2 regions of the Priestia sp. FW507-14D1A genome follow, and region 2 is predicted to be linked to the other one. Evidence: riboswitches for the same ligand, from Rfam matches in the RefSeq annotation. Region 2 holds a riboswitch; the other holds the start of a gene.
The links. Region 2 has a riboswitch for S-adenosylmethionine ahead of AC3WJG_RS03835 (hypothetical protein). Riboswitches for the same ligand answer to the same signal wherever they lie in the genome.
Positions count from the first base shown of each region.

Region 1 (3,125 bases), on a different contig from region 2:
CCAGCCGGCGTTTTTCTTCTTTTACATACGGATGATGATTTAGCACCCGGGATACAGTCGAAACAGATACACCAGCTTTTTTTGCGATATCTCGGATATTTGTCATGTTTTCACCTTTTTCTCTTGCGCTGAAACGCGTTTCATACTTTATTCTCATTATAAAGTGAAACAGCAAGAAGCTAAACCCGTTACCATCGTGTTTTTATTCATTTACGTAAGGAGGTCATTTCATGGGTATTTTATTATTCATTTTATTATGCGGGATTGAAATTGGAGGAGCGGCTTATGCACTTAAACAGAACGAGACGCTTTGGAAGGAGTTAGATGATGAAAAGCCGACTGATTTTTTTAAACAGTAAAAAACCCTTAAAAAGAACATTCTTTTTAAGGGTTTGATATTACGCAGCTTCTTTAGATGACTTTGAATTTTTATTTAAACGAGGAAATCCAATTACAATTGCAATGACCCCGCAAACCGCTGTTAACATTGGGTAGAATGTAAATGGAATAATCTCAATCGGTGAAACTTTAGCAAATCCTGCTGCGAGAAGCATTTGTGCGCCGTAAGGGATAAGCCCTTGAACGCTGCATGAAAACAAGTCAAGCAGACTGGCTGATTTACGATTATCAATTGAATATTTATCAGAGATTTCTTTTGCTAACGGACCTGCTGTAATAATTGAAATCGTGTTATTAGCCGTCGCTAAATTAGTTAAACTTACTAGTCCAGCGATGCTGAATTCGCCGCCTTTTTTTGTTTGAATGCGTCGTGTTAATAAATTCAATAAGAACTGAATACCGCCGTTATAGCGAATAAGCTCAACCATTCCGCCGATTAGCAGAGATAAAATAATTAACTCTGACATTCCGCCAATACCTTCTGTCACAGTTTTAGCAAGGGAAGAAAGCGTGTAGCTTCCGTCAGCTAATCCAATCACGCCGGCTAGCACAATTCCTCCGGTTAAAATACTTAATACGTTTGCACCAAATATGGCAGCAACCAGTACGCCGACATAAGGCAAGATTTTAAACCAGCTAAAATCTTTAATTTCTACTGATGACGTATTGCCTAGCGTCATTACAAGCAATAAAATTACCGTAACAATCGCTGCAGGAAGGACAATAAAAAAGTTTACTTTTAATTTATCTGACATATTTGTTTTTTGCGTACGAACTGCTGCAATGGTCGTATCAGAGATTACGGATAAATTATCTCCAAACATTGCACCACCAACAACGGCAGCAATTGCTAATGTAATGGATACATGCGCTTGCTCACTGATTCCTACAGCAATAGGTCCTAGCGCAGCGATTGTTCCCATTGACGTTCCCATCGAAATTGAAATGAATGCGCCAATAACAAAGATTCCGACTACCACTAAGCTTTGCGGAAGCACAGAGAGAGCTAAGTTTACCGTTGAATCAACAGCTCCCATACCTTTAGCAACTTCAGAAAAAGCACCTGCTAAAATAAAAATAAGCACCATAATAATGATATCAGGATGCCCTGCTCCTTTAGCAAAACGCTCCACTTTTACATTAAGTGAATCTTTACGATTCATAGCCAGGGCCACAATGGCTGCAATAATAATGGCTACTAATACAGGAAGCTTATAAAAATCTCCCGTTATAATTCCTGATCCGACAAACAGGACTAAAAAGACGCCCAGCGGTAACAGCGCCCAGCCGTTTCCTTTTTGTTGTTCCATTCTTAACACCTCTTGTTTACGTAATAAAAAAAGACCTCTTCTTATTGATAAGAAGAGGTCTCTTATTTGTATCATAAGATTACCCTTCTCATCTTCCAAACGAAACATCGTCTGCTGGATTTGGCACCGCACTGCGTACAGCCAGTTGCCGAGACATCATAGGGCCAGTCCCTCCGTCTCTCTTGATAAGAAGTTTATAGTTGTTTTAAAAATAGTCTTTCACTACTGTAATCTCTTTTTATTTAATTGTCAAATGCTATTTTAGAAAAATATATAGTGCGAAAATTCTCACATCAATTAGCTACGTCTCGTTTTAAAAACGCTGCCCAAGCTACGCCCATAAAGAAGACAAAATGGGCAACTAAGATGAAAATGGAAAATGGAATCGTCATGCCGTCAAACAGCGGCTTCATTCCGTCCATATACTGCACAAAGTTCGTGTTGGCAAATAATAAAAATTTCCCCCACCATAAACCTAGCTCTGATACCAGTCCTGTTACAGCTTTCGCGCCGATACTTACGACAATAGCTAGACTGGAAGCAAGCGCGCTGTTTCTAAATAAAGACGACAGCATGAATGCGAACGTCATCATCATAAACGTTTCCATATACGCACTGTCATACGTAAGCGTAATGTTTTTAAGCAGCTGTGCATCTCCTTCTAGACTGGTAAAGCCAAAGAACAATGCTCCCCATACAAATGAAAAAAGCAAATAGCTCAGTAAATAATATAAGCTAATTAAAACGAGAGTTAGGTACTTGGATGCTAAAATCGTTGAACGTCTAGCAGGGCGAATTAAAAGAAGTTTAATGGTACCTGCTTCAAACTCTTTTGCAACCATTGACCCTCCAACAGCAAGCGCGAAAAATTGAACGAGAATCAGCATACCTGAACTAAATGACAGGAAGTTCAAAATATTGTCTTCTGTTCCTGCACTGTTTGCTACTTTCTTCATTAAAAGAGCCATACAAAGAGTTAAAATGCCGATTGTAATAAACGTGATTTTTGTACTTCTTTTGTGAAACCATTTCATGTGTTCATTTTGAATTAGCTTAAGCATGGTGCTCTCCTTCCGTAACGGACATAAACGAATCTTCAAGCGTCTCATACACAGGGGTAATTTGGTAGACTAAAATATCGCTGTCCACTAATTTTTTATTCACAGCTGGAATTTGCTCTTTTACAATCGCCACGTCGATACTATGTGATCTCACCGTTACTTCAAATTGTTGTGATAAAAGATCCGCTGCTTTTTGCGCATCAGACACTTCAAATTCTACGTACATTCCTTGATCTTGACGATTTGGAGATAGATCTTGAACGGCTTTTAACTCACCGTCTTGAATGATGCCAACGCGATCACATAATGCTTCTACTTCTTTTAATAAGTGGCTCGCGATTAAGATTGAAATTCC
Region 1 is NZ_JBYSWQ010000005.1:226,298-229,422, reverse strand. Features, by position in the region: gene AC3WJG_RS18765 (LacI family DNA-binding transcriptional regulator) at 1-106, opposite strand, end outside; gene AC3WJG_RS18760 (hypothetical protein) at 231-359, shown strand; gene AC3WJG_RS18755 (Na+/H+ antiporter NhaC family protein) at 399-1,709, opposite strand; SAM riboswitch class I at 1,795-1,901, opposite strand; gene AC3WJG_RS18750 (ABC transporter permease) at 2,003-2,770, opposite strand; gene AC3WJG_RS18745 (ABC transporter ATP-binding protein) at 2,763-3,125, opposite strand, start outside.
Region 1: it holds a riboswitch for S-adenosylmethionine, as region 2 does, so the genes downstream of both, AC3WJG_RS18755 (Na+/H+ antiporter NhaC family protein) here and AC3WJG_RS03835 (hypothetical protein) in region 2, are expected to answer to the same signal.

Region 2 (3,125 bases):
TTGTTAAAGCGTTTATCATAATTTTTAAGTGAACAGGAAATGCTACTACTAAAATTTCTAAGGAGATCAGAATCTATGAAAAGACTATTTTATACAGTCAGCACTTTTTGTTTTGTTTGGCTTGCTTTTGCAGCCATTCATGTCAGCGCTCTTTCGATTGAGAAGCTTCCAATGAAGAAATCATCTGAACAATGGTCGGTTGAACTCACAAAAGCGAGCATGGCGGGAGATAATCAGCTAAAGTGGAAAAATAACGTCTATCATACATATGGATTAACCGTTGAAAACATTGGAAAAGACGTAGAGCGCGTGCAGGTCCAAGCTTTTCGGCACGAAGGAAAAAATAAGGCGAAATACAGCTTGTTTTCTCCTATTGAACGGTCTAACTTAAGCAAAAGCGGTCAGCGTTTTCGCTATGCGAATTTTGCTGTTCCTGGAAAAGCGGCAGGTTTAGATATTATGATTAACTGGACGGACGAACAAGGTAGTCATCAAGAACATTTTGAATTTAAATAAAAGTCTTCGCTTAGGCGAAGACTTTTTTTGCAGGAATTTATCCTCGTATGTGGAAAACGAACACGAAAGGAGAGATCGTAATGATTGCAAAAGCTACTGAAGAAGAAATACAAGAAATTCGGAAAAAATCTGCTGATGCGCTGTTTGAAGGAACAATGAAGCAGTTTCATCCGTCAGCAGAACGCGTAAATGAACTAGTTGGTAGTGCCCTTGAAAAAGGCTGTTATTATTTAGTTTCGAGACAAGAAAATAAACTCGCAGGCTGGGTTCTTATCGGCCCATCTGCCGACTTCTTTTCAAAAGAAGAAATGGGCTTTATCTACGAATTATATGTTGTACCGGAATACCGCGGGCAAGGTCTAGCCAAGCCGTTAATGCAAAAAGCAATTGATGAATTGTCTATCAAAGGATACCCTGAAATCAGACTCAGCGTTCATGCTGGGAATTTTGCACAGCATGTGTATCGTGAACTTGGCTTTGTAGATAAACAAATATCAATGAGCTTCCAAGTGGCAAAACGTCCGTAACGTTGATGAATGTCAGCGAGTCCATAAAACATAAGATGTTATACATGCGATGAGGTTCGGTAATGAAAGTAAAAGTAAATAAGTAGCCCAAACGGAACCTTTATCTAGTACTTCAACGGCTCCTCCACCTGTATTGTCTGAGGAGGGGGGATCTTCAAGCGCGTTCATAATCAAAGCCGCCGCTGCTAAAATAATCCCTCCAATACTTCCGGTTGTTTTGACAATTGCAATATGGAAAGTAGATGAAAAAGCAATAGTAAGAAGCAGCAGCAGGCTTCCCAAAAAAGCAGATAACAGATATCGTTTCATGTGCTCACCATCCTTTATGAAAGCATACCATATTTTACTTCTTTTTTCTTTTTATTGAAAAGCTATTGACGTAACCTACAAAACATATTAGAATAGTCAGAAATAATTTAAAAACGAAATATTCTTATCTAGAGAGGTGGAGGGACTGGCCCTTTGAAGCCTCAGCAACCACAATTATTGAATGGTGCTAATTCCAGCATAGCCTAGCTCTGACAGATAAGGAGAGGAATCTTTTTCTATGATGAAACCCTCTTCTTAGGAAGAAAAATTTCGTGTAGAAAAGGTGATGACATTGAACAATAGACAAACAGCGTTAAGCACTGATGATTATTTAGATTTATACTTATTAGCCAAAGAAATAAAAGACGAAACGTGGCAGCAGGAAATTTTAGCTGCGCTAAAAACGCAGCAAAATCGTTCATTTGAAGACAAACAATCCGCCCTCGTTCAAGAGATATGGGAAGATTTTAAACAGTTAAATGAAGATATTTCTTTTACGTATCGCTTGATTCAAGAAGAGCCAACTAACGAACAATTTCAGGCTAAATTAAGCCGCTTGAGAGAACGGCGGATCACGCTGAGCCGTGAGTTATATTTAGCTAAAAAACAGTATGTTGAACACACGCAATAAAAAGATCCGCTTGAGAAACAAGCGGTTTTTTTGCGTGTGAATGTTAGAAGCGCTATATTTCGGGTAGTAAATAGATAAGACAAGCAAAGGAGGGATAACAGTGGCCCAAGGTGTATTATGTGAAGTGAATGAGTGCATGTATTGGAAATCGGGAAACAAATGCAGTGCAGAGTCCATTTACGTTGTGAGTCCTGAAAGTAGTCACCATGTTTCTGATATGGAAGAACCTGGCTGTAAAACTTTTGAACCCGCGAGATAAATGCTAGTTTTTATAAAAAAGCATAAAATGAACGATGCGCTGACGGAGTTGAGTCGGCGTTTTTCTATTTTTTGAAAATACTATTACTTAAGTGCAATAATAAATACATAGTAAAAAAGCAGTGCCTATGTCTAATTGTGCGTTTAAACAAAATGATAAGATAATTTTTTTGTTTTTCGACAAAAGAAAAGTGAGAGAAAGGTGATAGAATACAAATATACAGCCTAGCTGTCTTTTAGCACAAACTTATATGAAAGCGCTAACAAAAAGGCTGTGTTCATCTCGTTTTGACAGATTGGAAAAAGGGGAGACGTTTATGCAGGGGAAAACTCAGGGGAAAGAATTGAAACGCGGGTTAGAAGAAAGGCATGTGACGCTGATGTCCTTAGGAGCAGCCATAGGGGTAGGGCTGTTTCTTGGATCTGCATCTGCTATTAAATTAGCAGGGCCAGGAATATTATTAGCGTACGGATTTAGCGGAATGATTATGTTTTTTATTATGAGAGCACTTGGAGAAATGGCGATTCAAAAACCTGTTGCAGGTTCATTCAGCAAGTACGCACGCGACTATTTAGGGCCGCTTGCTGGTTATTTAACAGGTTGGAACTACTGGTTTTTATGGGTTGTAACATGTATGGCTGAAATTACAGCCGTTGGTATTTATATGGGATATTGGTATCCGGATGTACCAAACTGGATTTGGGCGTTATCGGCGCTTGTCATCATGACAACGGTTAACTTCTTAGCTGTTAAGGCATATGGTGAACTGGAATTTTGGTTTGCACTTATTAAAATTTTAGCGATTGTGTTAATGATTGCCGTTGGATTATTAATGATTGTGTTTGGAATCGGCAACGGCGGCGTTGCGACTGGTATTAAAAAT
Region 2 is NZ_JBYSWQ010000001.1:648,590-651,714, reverse strand. Features, by position in the region: gene AC3WJG_RS03850 (YozF family protein) at 76-516, shown strand; gene AC3WJG_RS03845 (GNAT family N-acetyltransferase) at 597-1,043, shown strand; gene AC3WJG_RS03840 (hypothetical protein) at 1,056-1,352, opposite strand; SAM riboswitch class I at 1,474-1,575, shown strand; gene AC3WJG_RS03835 (hypothetical protein) at 1,645-1,983, shown strand; gene AC3WJG_RS03830 (DUF1540 domain-containing protein) at 2,084-2,242, shown strand; gene alaP (alanine permease AlaP) at 2,559-3,125, shown strand, end outside.